Regions from separate parts of the Cupriavidus sp. WS genome, predicted to be linked through region 2. Evidence: predicted binding sites of a transcription regulator. Region 2 holds the regulator's gene; the other holds the start of a gene.

Region 1 (7,004 bases), on a different contig from region 2:
CCGGCGGTACCGCATGGCCATCGCGTTCTGTTGTGTCGGGCGGCTCGCGCCGCGCCCACTCTTGTATTTCGCATGCCGTTGCCTGTCAAGGCACGGCATGCGCTGCTGCGTGGCGGAGCGCGGGATCAGCGCTTGCCGCCGAGGTTGCCGAGGCCGCCGAGCAATCCGCCCACCAGGCCCGTCACCGGCGCGAGCGGCTTGCTGCCGCCCGCGCTGCCGGCACCGCTGGTGCCGCCGCTGCTCGCGCCGTTGCCGCCGGTCAGTCCCGCGACGAGGCCCGTTACCGGGGCCAGCGGATTGCCGCCGGCGCCAGCCGCGCTGCCTGCGTTGCCAGCTACGCCGGAGACCGCGCCCACCAGGCCGCTGACCAGGCCCGTGACGGGCGCGAGCGGATTGCCCGCGCCGCCGCCGGCCGCGCCGCCGAGATTGCCGAGGCCACCCGTAAGACCACTGGTGAGACCGCTGACCAGGCTGGTGACGGGCGCGAGCGGGTTGTTCGCGGCGCCGCCGGCACCACCACCGAGTCCGCCGAGACCGCCGGTAAGGCCGCCAACGAGGCCCGTGACCGGCGCGAGCGGGTTGCTCGTGCCGCTGCCGCCGCCAAGGCCGCCCGTGAGTCCGCCCAGCAGGCCGGTGATCGGTGCCAGCGGATTGCCGCCCGCGCTGCCGCTGGGGTTGTAGACCGCGCCGCCGAGGGCCGCCACCGTGGTGCCCGCGCCGGCCACGATGCCGCCGACGCCGGACACCACCGGCGTGTCGGTCTGCTTGACCGTGTTGCCGATCTGCGCGATGCCGCCGCCCAGCGTCGTCAGCAGGTTGTTTACCGGCGCGCCGAGGCCGGTGGCCGCGCCAAGCGTCTGCGTGGCGCTGGTGAGCTGCGAGGTCAGCGGTACGATCAGCTTGCTGACGCCGCCGGTGACTTGTTCGACCGGGCCCGTCGACAGCGCCTGGCCGAGCTTGCCGCCCACGCCGTTGACGGCGGTGCCGAGCTGCGACACCAGCGAGCCGACCGGCGTCGTCACCGCGCCCAGCGGCGCCAGCGGGCCGCTGCCCAGGCCGCTGACCAGCGCGCCCGCGTTGGTCACGGCGTTGCCCACCTGGCTCACCACGCCGCCGGTGCTGGCCACCGTGGTGCCGAGCGGGTTGGCGGCATTGGGCATGTTGCCCAGCCCGTCCTGCACGCCGGTGCCCAGCGTGCTCACCGCCGCGCCGAGCGAGCCGATCACGCCGCCCAGGCCATTCTTCGATTCGGTGGAGAGGATGGGCAGGTTGGTGTTCTTGATCTGCGTGCCGAGGTCGCTCACCACGTTGCCGGTGGTAGTCACCACGTTGCCGGCCTGGTTGACGATCTGGCTGGTCGGCGTCAGCGCGGCCGGCGTGGTGCCGCCGCCGTTGTTGCCACCGTTATTGCCACCATTGCTGCCGCCGCTGTCGCCCCCGTTGCTGCCCCCGTTATTGCCGGCGTTGTTTCCGCCGTTGCTGCCGCCGCCCGTGCCCGTACCTGCGCCGGTACCTGCGCCAGTGCCCGCGCCGGTGCCTGCGCCGCTGCCGGTGTCCATCGACGTCGTGCCGCCGCCGCTGGCGCAGCCGCCGAGTGCCAGAAGGGTGCCGAGCAGGGTGGTGACGATGATCTGTTGAGTACGCATGACCTTTTCCTTTTTTCCCGTCGTTTAAATCACGGTGCGCATTGGCGCGTCGTGTTGCACTCCTTTGCGCAAAGGGTGTGCCAGAGCGGGCCGGCATGCGCGCGCGGCACCTGCCGAAATCTCTCCAGCCCTTGCTACGCATGGGTTTCGGGAGGATGAGACATGGCCGGAAAAGGACCAGACATGGGCCCCGCGCGGGGTCTTTCCGCGTTACGCGTTACGTAACGCGGCGGCCCGCGCACGGAACAACGCCGGCCTGCGGACCCCCGCCGCGAGAACGAAGGAAAGCCGGCGCGCGGAACGTCGCGAGGGAACACGTTACGTAGCACGTAACACGCCGGCGGCAGCGAAGCACCGTGCCCCGGCGCGCGCCACGCGGCCCGGCGGCGGCGCGTCGGACCGCGTGCGGCAACGGTTTGCGGCGCGCCGCGCGGCTGCCCGGCGGCGCGTGTCCGGCGCGCGCCGGACGGATGGCACGCAGCTTGCGGTAATGACATCCGACAAGCACCGCGCACGGCGCAACGCCAGCGTCGCGGGCCCGGTCCCCGAGCCAACCACGAAAGCCGTTCGCAGAACAACCGCTAGCACAACCTTCCGCGAGGAAGACCAGGAGATCCCATGAAAGCGCAATCCGCCCCGATGTCGGCCGTGACCCTCGCCTGTGCTGCCGCACTCATGCTGCTGGCCGGCTGCTCCTCCGGCGGGTCCGGCAGCGGCGCCAGCCCCGCCACGCCGACCGCGCCCTCGACGCCGACCACGCCCACCACGCCCACCAGCGCTGACACGACGCCCACGGCGAAGGTCACGGAAGGCGTGGGCAACACGGTGATCGCCGCGGGCAATGCCGTGAGCGACATCGGCAAGCAGATCCAGAACACGCCGCTGCCGCTGGTGCCGGAAGCCACGCGCAACAGCCTCGGCGGCGTGGTGGTGAATGCCGGCGACACGGTCGGCGCGCTCGGCGCGGGCGTGCGCGACGGACTCGGCAAGATGGGCGCGGTGGCCGACCCGCTCGGCGTGACGGTGGCCAGCACCGGCAACGTGGTGCAGAAGGCGGGCGTCACGGTATCGAGCGCGGGCGATCTCGTCAGCAGCCTCGGCACCGGCCCGCTCGCGCCGCTGGGCGCCGTGACCACGCCGGTGGGCGGGCTGGTCAACCAGGTCGGCGGCGTGGTGACGATGGCCGGCGGCACGCTCGGCCAGGCACTGTCGACCGGCCCGGTGGCGCAGGTGACGGGCAGCGTGAGCAAGGCCATCGTGCCGCTGACCACGCAGCTCACCGACGCCACGCAGATGGCCGGCGGCGCCACCGGCCTGGGCGGCCCGCTCGGCAACCTGCTGGCCACGCTCGGCAACTCGGTGGCCAGCGGCGGCAGCCTGATCACCAATACGCACGCCCCGATCGTGTCCAGCCTCGGCGGCGTCGTGACCGAGGCCGGCAAGACCGTTGCCGCGGTCGGCGGGGTCGTGAACGGTCCCGGCTCAGGCAGCGCCGCCAGCCCGCTCGGCGGCCTGCTCAACCTGCCGGGCCTCGGCGGTGCCGCCGGTGGCAGTGGCGGCAGCAATCCGCTCGGCGGCCTGCTCGGCAACCTGCCGGTCGTCGGCGCGGTGGCCGGCGGCGCGGGTGGTTCGGGTGGCAGCGGCGCCGCTGCGGGCGCTCTCGCGCCAGTGACCGGCCTTCTCGCGCCCGTTACCGGATTGCTCGGTGGCTTGCGCAATACGGCAGCGGGCGCTGGCGGAAATGCCAGCGGCGCGCTGCCCGGATTGCCGAATCTGCTCGGTGGTCTGACTTCACACTGATAAAAGTTTTATTTAATTCTCTATTGATTTCGCCTTTATGGTGCGCAGTCGTCCTTACCCCGCGGCTGCGCATCCTTTTACACCGCTGCGCCGGATGGCTTCATCCGGATGGGTGTGGCATCCGGCGCAATTAGTGGTTTTGCTCTTTAAAAACGCACTGTTTTCAAACGGCCGTCAGCCATTAAGCTGAAACAAATATAACCCGAAGGGGGGGTATGGTTGATACATGGCTTTGAACTATAAATTCTCTCACCAGCGTTACTGCTCGATACTAGCCAGGCCAAAAGAGCCCGGCGGTGTCGGAGGGGTAAGCGGACGTTGGGTAACTAAACCTATACGGAGTGACATCATGAAAAAGGCTTTGGCGGGCTTCATCAGGGACGAACGGGGTGCTACTGCAATTGAGTACGGGTTGATTGTGGGGCTGGTCGCATTGGGGATCACCGTGGCTGCAAAGGGACTGGCTACCGATATTGGTACCTTCTTCCAGGCTATCGGCACGAAAATTACAACTATTCTCACCTGATCTAGGTGCTTACCCTTATTGCCGCACTATTCTGCGCGGCGATCATCTGGACCGATTTTGCTTATCGAAAAGTGCCCAATGCCGTGCTGATTGCCGCTATGGCGGCGGTCGGCCTGGCGTTCCCACTCGGCTTGATTCCGGAGCCGGGTCTCGCCTCTCGATTGCTCGGATTCACACTCGGCCTGCTAGTCATGCTGCCTTTCTATGTGCTCGGGCAGATGGGCGCGGGTGACGTCAAATTCTTCGCCGTGGCGGGTCTGCTGACCGGCCCGGTGGGGCTGGTGACGGTGTGGGTCGTGGGCAGCCTGCTGGCTTTCGTGCACGCCTTGCTGGTACGTGCGCGGGAGACGGTGGTCGTGAGGGTATGGGCAGACCATGTGGCGGGCTTGCTGCGGCGCTTGGCAGGCACCGCGCCATCGGTCTCGACAGGGCAGGCAAACGAGGTCAGGGGCATTCCATATGCCGCTTACCTCGCGGTCGGTTTGCTGGTCTGGATGATGCTCGGGAAGTAGGTGTCGCAGTCCGCGCCACCGGTTCGGCGCAAGAAGAACTAAAGCACAACCGGGTGAAGTATGTCATTGCGGGGAAATCACGCCGTGCGGACGCGCTCGTCCGGCGCGGCCGCGCTCGAATTCGCCATCGTATTGCCGATCTTGCTGGCAATGGTGATCGGCATCGTCTATTTCGGGGTCGTTCTGGCGATGCAGCAGGTGCTCACGCTTGCTGCCGAGGAAGGCGCGCGCGCGGCCCTGCGCTATCCCGCAGGGGCCACCGGCAATAACGCCGCGGCAACGCAGGCGTTGAGAGTGAGCGCGGCCTCGGCGACCGCCCTTGCCACCTTGCCGGCATCCATCCGGAATGCCGTTTCTTCCAGCAACGTTGCGCAGACTGTCGCCTGCGCGAACCCGGGCGGCTCGGTCTGCGTCAAGGTCACTCTGAACCTGCCTTCCGGCGCGATCCTGCCCGTCGTGCCGGGCGTGCCGATGCCCGCCACGCTCACCGGCAGCGCCACCGTGCAGCTTGCTCCCGACACATGAACACCAGACCGCCGAGGCCGCGGCCTGACGCGCCTGCCCGCATGCGGCGAGGCCGCGTGCCGCTCAACCGAAACAGAGAGTCCACATGACCAGCAAACAGATTCGCGTGCTCGCCATCGCGCTGCTCGTCCTCGCGCTGCTGCTGGCGCTGCTGGCGTGGCGCGTGGCGCGCACGCCGGCCAAGCCGGCGGCGCCGGTGGCCGCTGCCGCCGAGCTGCATGCCGTGGTGATCACCGTCAAGCCGATCGAAGCGGGCAAGCCGGTTCCCGCCGACGCGCTCAAGGTCGAGCAACTGCCGATCAACCCGACCGGCGCGTACACCGACGTGGCGCGCGTCGCCGGGCAGATCCCGCTGGTCGGCATCGGCGCCAACGTGCCCGTGCTCGAAAGCCAGTTGCTTGCCGGGCTGGCTTCGCAGGTGAAGGAAGGCGAGCGCGCGGTGGCCGTCGCCGTCGATGAGGTGATCGGCGTGGGCAACCAGGTGCAGCCCGGCGATTTCGTCGACGTGTTCGCCGTGTTCCGCCGCGACGGCCAGGAGATCGAAGGCAGCCAGGCGCGCCTGCTGCTGGCGCGCCTGCGCGTGCTGGCCTACGGCGCGGGCACCGTGATCGAGACCGCCAAGCCCGCCCCGGACCAGATGATGGTGCGCCGCGAGGGCGCCAAGACCGCCGTGCTGGCGGTGCCCGTGGCCGACGTCGGCAAGCTGGCGCTGGGGCAGCAGAGCGGACGCCTGCTGCTGGCGCTGCGCAATCCGGAAGACGGCAGCGTGCCGGCCGAGAACCTGCTTGCCGAGCCGGCGCCCGCGCTGCAGGCTCGGCTGCCGGCCGGCGCGCCGGCCGTGCTCACCGCGTCCGACCGGGCCGTGGCCGGGGTGGCGCTGGCAAGCCTGGCCGGCGTGGCCGGCCCCGCCCGGCGCGAGCAGGCCGCGTCCCGGCCGGCGCCGGCGGCCGCGTCCGCCGTGCCGGCGCCGCGGAGCCGCATGGCGAGCAGCGTGGCGCAGAACAGTGTCGAGGTGATCCGCGGCGGCAAGCGCGAGATCGAATGAAGCAAGGCCCCGCGGCCGTCCATGCGTGTCACGCTGGCGAGCCGCGGCGCTTTTCGGACAGTCATACTTTCTGGATAGCCGATTGATGAAATCCCTTCTTGCCGGCGCAGCCACCCTTGCCGTCTGCTGCGCCGTTTCCACCGCCTGGGCGCAGCAGGCGGAGAGTCCGCGGGAGCTGCGGCTCGTGGTCGGCAGCCAGCGGCAGCTGCAGCTGGCCCAGCCGCTGGAGCGCGTCGCCATCGGCAATCCGGCGGTGGCCGACGCCCTGCTGCTGAAGAACCGCGCCGGCGCCAACGGCGTGCTGGTGGTAGCCAAGAAGCCCGGCGCGACCGACCTGATGGTGTGGACGCGCGGCGAGCCGGCGCGGACCATCCATGTCCAGGTGGACGCCACCGAGGCCGAGGCCGATGGCGCCGGCGTGGCCGTGTCGGGCGCGGGCGCCGACATCAGCGGCCAGTCGCGCGATGCGCAGTCGGCCTGGCGCGCGCAGCAGCTGGCGCGCGCGGCCACCGCCGGCGCGGAAGGCAAGGGCAGCATGGTGGCAGACCGCTCGACCATTCCCGTCAGCGGCACCGTGCAGGTGGACGTGAAGGTGGTGGAGATCAGCAAGACGGTGCTCAAGGAGGTCGGCTTCAATTTCTATCGCAACAACGGCGGCTTCGCCTTCGGCACGTTCGCGCCGTCGTCGCTGAACAAGTTCACCTTCACGCCGGGCGCGAACGGCACCGGCTCGCTGAGCACGGACGTCAGCCTGCCGATCAGCAGCGCCTTCAACCTCGTCGCGGCGTCGTTCTCGCGCGGCATCTTCGCCAACCTGAGCCTGCTGGAAAGCAACGGCATGGCGCGCGTGCTGGCCGAGCCCAGCCTGGTGGCGCTGTCGGGCCAGAGCGCGAGCTTTCTCGCCGGCGGCGAGATTCCGATCCCGGTGCCGCAGGCGCTGGGCACCACCA
Region 2 (7,004 bases):
GCATCTCGTCGTCGAGGCGCTGGTAGTAGGTGATCTCCGGCTTGCCGAGCACCTGGATCCGGTTCGGGTGGATCAGGTTCAGGTGGCCGACGAGGTCGGCGGCGGAGGTGGCTTCGCGCGCGAACTCGACGTCGAAGGCGCGGTCCGCGCCTTCCAGCCCAGCAACCCAGGAGAGTTTGATGTCGGCTGCGTTGTCGTCGAAGATCGACTGCGAGGTGACGCCAGTGAGTTCCATGCGGCTACTTTCGGGGGACGGGCTTTCAGGCCGGGCGGGCCGTCGCCCGGCGTGCCGGGTGGCGGCTGCCCAGGCGGATCAGGGATGCCATTGCGTCAGCAACTGGTGCACGGCATCGGAAGTGGGCAGGGTGGCGAGTCCTTCGCGCATTTCGCGGTCGGACAGCAGCTGGGCGATCTCGGAGAGGATTTCCAGGTGTTGCTGGGTGGCCTGCTCGGGCACCAGCAGGAAGATCAGCAGCGATACCGGCTTGCCGTCCGGCGACTCGAACGGGATCGGCTCGGCCAGGCGCATGAAGCCGGCCAGCGGCTGCTTCAGGCCCTTGATGCGGCCGTGCGGAATGGCCACGCCGGCGCCGAGGCCGGTCGAGCCCAGCGATTCGCGGGCAAACAGGTTGTCGGTCACGGTGGCGCGCGCTACGCCGTGGTTGTTCTCGAAGAGGAGCCCGGCCTGTTCGAACACCCGCTTCTTGCTGGTGACGCTGACGTCGAGGTTGATGTTGCCGGGTGGCAGCAATTTAGCCAAACGATTCATGTGGAATGCGCAGGTTTTTCTAGTAAGCAGGCCCGGGGCCGGCAGGGGGGCGCGCCAGGCAAAAAGGGGATGAAAAGGCTGGTGCCGGCTCATACCCGCATTGCACCGGTTGTCCCATGCCGGTGTCGGGCGTCTGGCCATTATAGAGCAGGCCCGCCCCCGCCTTGTGCATCGCAATAGCCCGTGCGCGGAAGCGGTGCCGCGCGCATGCCCGGAATCGCTGAACCACCGTTCATGTATTGCGCAGCATACACCGGCGGCGGGGCGTTGCGGAATCCCCTTGTGGCATTGCGCAACGGCCGCCGGCGCGAGGGTGGACACGAAAGCGGACGGCGCAAAAAAGCCGCGCAACGGGCGCGGCTTGTTCTGGTTCAAGGGACTGACACCGGCGGCCCCCTTGGCGGGCCGCCAGGCACGGTCATTGCTGCATCTGCGATGCGGCCATCTGGTACTTGACCGCGTCGCGGTCGTGGCTCTGCACGCGATCCTTGTGGCGAATCACCTGCCGGTCGAGCTTGTCGACCAGTGCGTCGATGGCGGCATACAGGTCTTCGTGATGCGCCTCGACAAAGATGTCCTTGCCCTTGAGATGTAGATTGATTTCCGCATATTGCCGCCGGTCCTTTTCTTTTGTATTGTCGACAGAGAGCAGCACGCTTACGCCAATGACTTGATCGAAATGCCTGACGATACGCTCCAGTTTCGTTTCCACGTACTCACGCAGCGGGGGCGTGATGTCCAAGTGGTGTCCACTGATCTTGAAGTTCATAGCGTTTCTCCTTCTGAAAGAGCCACACCAGGCAGGCGGTGCGGCTCGGCTACAAAGTCTTGCGGAGATTGACGGCAGGGATTTTCAGCGCTTCACGGTATTTGGCCACGGTTCGCCGGGCCACCACGAAGCCTTGCTCGCCGAGCAGTTCGGCGATCCTGCTGTCCGACAGGGGGTTCCTGGGGTCTTCGGCTCCTATGAGTTGCTTGATCAACGCCCTGATTGCCGTTGATGAGGCCGCGCCGCCGGTTTCCGTGGATACGTGACTGCCGAAGAAGTACTTCAGCTCGAAAGTCCCCATCGGCGTTGCCATGTATTTATTAGTTGTCACCCGAGAGATGGTGGACTCGTGTAAACCCAGTGTATCGGCAATCTCCCGCAAAACCAAGGGGCGCATCGCAATTTCCCCGTGGGTGAAGAAGTTCTTTTGACGTTCGACAATCGCTTGTGCGACGCGCAATATGGTGTCGAAGCGCTGCTGGATATTCTTGATGAGCCAGCGCGCTTCCTGCAGCTTCTGCTGCAGCCCGGCCGCGCCGGAGTCGCCTTTTGCGCCGCGCAGGATCTGCGCGTACATGTCGTTGATGCGTAGCCGCGGCATCACATCCGGGTTGAGCTGCGCGATCCAGCCGCCGCTCATTTTCCGCACGAACACGTCGGGCACGACGAAGTCGGCTTCGGGGCGGCTGTAGGCATGGCCGGGGTAGGGCGCGAGCGAGCGGATCAGCTCGTGCGCGGCCTTGAGGTCGGCCTCGTCGACCTGCAGCGCCTTCTTCAGGCGCGTGTAGTCGCGCACCGCGAGCAGTTCGAGATGGCTGGTGACGATGGTCAGGGCCAGCTCGCGCTGCGGATGCTTGAGCCGGCGCAGCTGCAGCGCCAGGCATTCGGCGGCGTTGCGCGCGCCCACGCCGGCGGGGTCGAAGCTCTGCAGCAGCGTGAGGATGGCGTGCACCTCGTCGAGCTCGAATTCGAGCTCCTCGGGCAGTTCCGTGCAGATTTCCTCGAGCGAGGCGCTCAGGTAGCCGTCGTCGTCGAGCGACTCGATCAGGAAGATGGCCAGGCCCTTGTCGCGCATGGAGATCTTCAGCGGGGCGAGCTGCTCCATCAGGTGCTCGCGCAGCGTGGGCTCCGCGTCGCGCAACTGCATCGGGGTCTTTTCGTCCTCGTCGCCCTGCGGGCGGCGGGCGAAGTCGTCCAGGCTCCAGTCGTTGCCGTAGTCCTCGCCGCTGTCGCTGTAGCTGTCCTCGCTGTCGGCGGCGCCGTCGGCGCGGTTCTCGCTGGTGCCCTGGCCGTCGGCGGGGGCCGGCGCGGGCGCGCTCTGCAGGTTGACCGAGCCGTCGGCGGCCACGCGCAGCGGGCTTTCGATCCAGTCGTTCTCGCGTTCGAGCAGCGGATTCTCGGTCAGGGCCTGTTCCACTTCCTGCTGCAGTTCGAGCGTGGACAGTTGCAGCAGGCGGATCGACTGCTGGAGTTGCGGCGTGAGCGCGAGATGTTGCGAGAGGCGGAGCTGTAGCGACGGTTTCATGCGAGCTATTTTATGCCCAACTTCCGTACTGGTGGAACGGAAATTGCTATCGCTGGCGTCGCCGTGATCGTTTGCGGGGCGAAAGGCGGCATGAACGCCGCCTCGCGGGTGTCCCCGCGTGCCCCTCCCGCGGCTACATGCGGAAGTTCTCGCCCAGGTAGACCTTGCGCACCGACTCGTTGGCGATGATGTCTTCCGGCTGCCCGGACGCCAGCACCGTGCCTTCGCTGATGATGTAGGCGTGGTCGCAGATGCCCAGGGTCTCGCGCACGTTGTGGTCGGTGATCAGCACGCCGATGTTGCGCGCCTTGAGGAAGCTGACGATGCGCTGGATCTCGCCCACCGCGATCGGGTCCACGCCGGCGAACGGCTCGTCGAGCAGGATGAAGCGCGGCGCGGAGGCCAGCGCGCGCGCGATTTCCACGCGGCGGCGCTCGCCGCCCGACAGCGACAGCGCCGGGTTGTCGCGCAGGTGGGCGATCTGCAGGTCGTCGAGCAGGGTGTCCAGGCGCCGCTCGATCTCGGCCTTGGCCAGCGGCTTGCCGTCGTGGACCTGCAATTCCAGCACGGCGCGGATGTTCTCCTGCACGTTGAGCTTGCGGAACACCGACGCTTCCTGCGGCAGGTAGGACAGGCCCATGCGGGCGCGCTCGTGGATGGCCAGGCCGCTGATGTGCTTGTCGTCGAGCACGATGTCGCCCTCGTCCAGCGCCACCAGCCCGACGATCATGTAGAACGAGGTGGTCTTGCCCGCGCCGTTGGGGCCGAGCAGGCCCACCACCTCGCCGCTTTTCACGTCGAGCGACACGTCCTTGACCACCGTGCGCGAGCCGTAGCGCTTCTTCAGGTGGCGCACGACGAGCGTGCTGCTTTCGGTCAGGACGTTGGTCGCGGACGACGGTTCGGTCAGGGTAGCGGTCATGAAGGCGTGAATCCGTGGGTCGGCTGCGGCGGGGTCAGGGGGCGGCGGGGGCCGGCGCGGGCTTGAGCGGCAGCGCGCTGGCGGCGGCGCCGCTGGCGGGCTGCTCCTGGCGCGGCGACAGCACCGCGCGCACGCGCCCGGACGGGCTGCCCGCGGTGGCGTTGTCGGTGCCGCCGGTGGCCGTGTAGAACTCGTTGCGGCTGTCGTAGGTGATCACCGCGCCGCGGATCTCGTCGATCAGCTTGGCGCCGGCCAGGCGCGCCATGCGGGCGTGGCCGATCAGCTTGGACAGGTCCTGCTTGCCGTCGGACTCGATGCGGTCGCCCCAGCCGTCGATGTATTCGTCGACGTTGTCGCGCTTCTGGCGGATGTAGGCCTGCTTGCCGCCCTTGGAGGTGGCCACCGCGTACTGGTAGCCCTCGGGGTCGGTGCGCACTTCCGCCGCGTCCGACTTCAGCACCATCGTGCCCTTGGTCAGCACCACGTTGCCGGTCAGTACGTACACCTGCTTGACGTCGTCGTAGCTGGCGTTGTCGGCCTCCAGCACCAGCGGCTTGTCGCGGTCGGCCTTCTCGGCGCGGGCCGGCGCGGCCAGCGCCAGGCCGAGGAGGGCCGCAGCCGTCATCAGGGCAGCCGTGCCGCGGCGGCGACAGGACGATGTCGTCAGGAATGGATTCATATTGGCGTGGTGGCGGTTGGCGCGGACGGCTGTGGCCCGCGGGCGGCTTCGTTTCTCTGGCGGTTTCCGGGTGGGGCCACGTCAGGCCCTGCTCACGGCCTGGCCGGCGGCGGGACCGTGATGATGGTGCCGTGTACGTTACCCAGCAATTGTACTTCGCGGGTGACGTTGTTGAAGACGAGCCCGTTGGCGGTCATCACGGAAGGCCCGCGCGTGAGCTTGACGGCCTTGTCGGTCTTGACGATGTCGTCGTTGACCAGCACCTGGAAATACTCGGAGGCGGCCGTCATGGGCGGGTCCTTGGACGGGTCGGGCCCCTGCGCGCGCACGATCAGGGCGTTGCCGAACAGGTCCACCACCGAGCCCTCGGCGTTCATGGTGCCGCGGTCGGCATGGCCCGTGACCGGCGGGCGGCCGATCTCGTAGGCGCGCATGGCCGGCCTGGTCACTTCGTAGGTCTGGTCGTCGGCGAAGTGGATCATCTTGTCGCCGGTGAAGCGCATCTTGGTGTTGCCGTCCTCGGCCAGCTCGGTGGCCGAGAAGCGGACCATGTAGTAGTCCGGCTCGTGCTTGGCGCCGACAGGCCCGGCGGGCGCCTCGCGCGGCGAATTGACCTGCACCAGCCAGAACGTGCTGCCGGCCACCAGCGCCATCAGCAGCAGGGGCAGCAGCCGCATGCCGAGCCGGCCGAGGGAGGACAGGAATTCCCGCATGTGTCGTGGCCGGCCTCAGATGACCTTGGCGCGGGTCAGGTCGTGGATGTGCAGCGCGCCCACCAGGCGGCCGTCGGCGTCGACCACCAGCATCTGGTTGATGCGGTTGGCCTCCATCACCTGCACCGCTTCCACGGCGAGCTGGTCCGGGCCCACGGCGTGGGGCGAGCGGTGCATGACCTCACTGATCGGCATGGTCTTCCAGTCGCGCGGCGTCTCCAGCAGGCGGCGCAGGTCGCCGTCGGTGAACACGCCGATCAGGCGCTCGTCCGGGTCCACCACGGCGGTCATGGCCATGCCCTTGCGGGTGATTTCCATCAGCGCCTGGGCCAGCGGCGTGTTTTCGCGCACCTTGGGCACGGCGTTGCCGCTGCGCATGACGTCGCGCACGTGCGTGAGCAGCTTGCGCCCGAGCGCGCCGCCCGGGTGCGAGCGGGCGAAGTCTTCCTCGCCGAAGCCGCGCGCGTCCAGCACCGCCACCGCCAGCGCGTCGCCCATCGCCAGCGCGGCGGTGGTGCTCGCGGTCGGCGCCAGGTTGAGCGGGCAGGCTTCCTTCTCGACGCCGGCATTGAGGTGGGCGTCGGCCAGCTTGGCCAGCGCCGATTCCGGGTTGCCCGTCACCGAGATCAGCTTGGCGCCGATGCGCTTGACGATCGGGACGATCGACAGCAGCTCGGCGGTCTCGCCGGAATTGGAGAAGGCGATCAGCACGTCGTCGCGCGTGACCATGCCGAGGTCGCCGTGGCTGGCCTCGGCGGGGTGCACGAAGAACGAGGGCGTGCCGGTCGAGGCCAGCGTGGCCGCCACCTTGCGCCCGATGTGCCCGGACTTGCCCATGCCCGACACCACCACCCGGCCGGTGCACCCGAGCGTGAGCTCGACGGCGCGCGCGAACTCGCCGTCCAGGCGGCCCGCGAGGGCGGCAACGGCTTCGGCTTCGGTCTGGAGCGTGTCGCGGGCGAGCCGAAGTGCTCGATCCGCATTGAAATTAGCTATCATGGCGACGAAGTATACCAACGAATGCGATGGCGCTTTGGCTGTTCCGGGGATCGGGGCGGCCGTTGCGGCTGCCGCGCCTGCCGCAACCCGCCGGCAGGGCCGCCCGCGCCGGGCCTGGCCCTGGCGCGGGACGGCGCACCCAGACCCCTTTCGATGCATTCTCCGCTGGACCTGACTCTCGTGCTGCTGGCCGCCGCCGTGTTTGGCGTGGTCGCTTTCCGCATGCTGCAATTGCCGCCGATGCTGGGCTACCTGGCGGTCGGCATCCTGATCGGGCCGCACGCGCTCGGGCTGGCCAGCGATACCGCGCAGACCAAATACCTGGCCGAATTCGGCGTGGTCTTCCTGATGTTCTCGATCGGGCTGGAGTTCAGCCTGGGCAAGCTCAAGGCCATGAAGCGCCAGGTGTTCGGCCTGGGCGGCTCGCAGGTGGTGCTGTCGATGCTGGCGGTGGTGCCGGCGAGCTGGCTGTTCAACTGGGCCTTCCCGCTGTCCTGGCAGGCCTCGGTGGCGCTCGGCGGGGCGCTGGCGATGTCGTCCACGGCCATCGTCTCCAAGATGCTGTCCGAGCGCCTCGAGCTGGAAAGCGAGCACGGGCGCAACATCATCAGCATCCTGCTGTTCCAGG

What was found. Region 2 encodes sigma-54, which starts transcription at its own class of promoters, with help from an activator protein. Its sites were predicted from a motif close to TGGCANGNAANCTGCTTT; they were not measured.
Region 1: a site for sigma-54 is predicted at 2,118-2,135, ahead of K206_RS0124225 (collagen-like triple helix repeat-containing protein). Genes of this name have one in related genera too.

Annotation. Positions count from the first base shown of each region.
Region 1 is NZ_AQPL01000316.1:4,177-11,180, reverse strand. It holds gene K206_RS0124230 (collagen-like triple helix repeat-containing protein) at 126-1,646, opposite strand; gene K206_RS0124225 (collagen-like triple helix repeat-containing protein) at 2,265-3,446, shown strand; gene K206_RS0124220 (Flp family type IVb pilin) at 3,796-3,972, shown strand; gene K206_RS0124215 (prepilin peptidase) at 3,978-4,484, shown strand; gene K206_RS0124210 (TadE/TadG family type IV pilus assembly protein) at 4,545-5,009, shown strand; gene cpaB (Flp pilus assembly protein CpaB) at 5,095-6,054, shown strand; gene K206_RS0124200 (type II and III secretion system protein family protein) at 6,140-7,004, shown strand, end outside.
Region 2 is NZ_AQPL01000129.1:33,968-40,971, forward strand. It holds gene hprK (HPr(Ser) kinase/phosphatase) at 1-235, opposite strand, end outside; gene ptsN (PTS IIA-like nitrogen regulatory protein PtsN) at 314-769, opposite strand; gene hpf (ribosome hibernation-promoting factor, HPF/YfiA family) at 1,188-1,538, opposite strand; gene K206_RS0112065 (RNA polymerase factor sigma-54) at 1,588-3,063, opposite strand; gene lptB (LPS export ABC transporter ATP-binding protein) at 3,197-3,985, opposite strand; gene lptA (lipopolysaccharide transport periplasmic protein LptA) at 4,020-4,664, opposite strand; gene lptC (LPS export ABC transporter periplasmic protein LptC) at 4,757-5,377, opposite strand; gene K206_RS0112085 (SIS domain-containing protein) at 5,393-6,376, opposite strand; gene K206_RS0112090 (cation:proton antiporter) at 6,530-7,004, shown strand, end outside.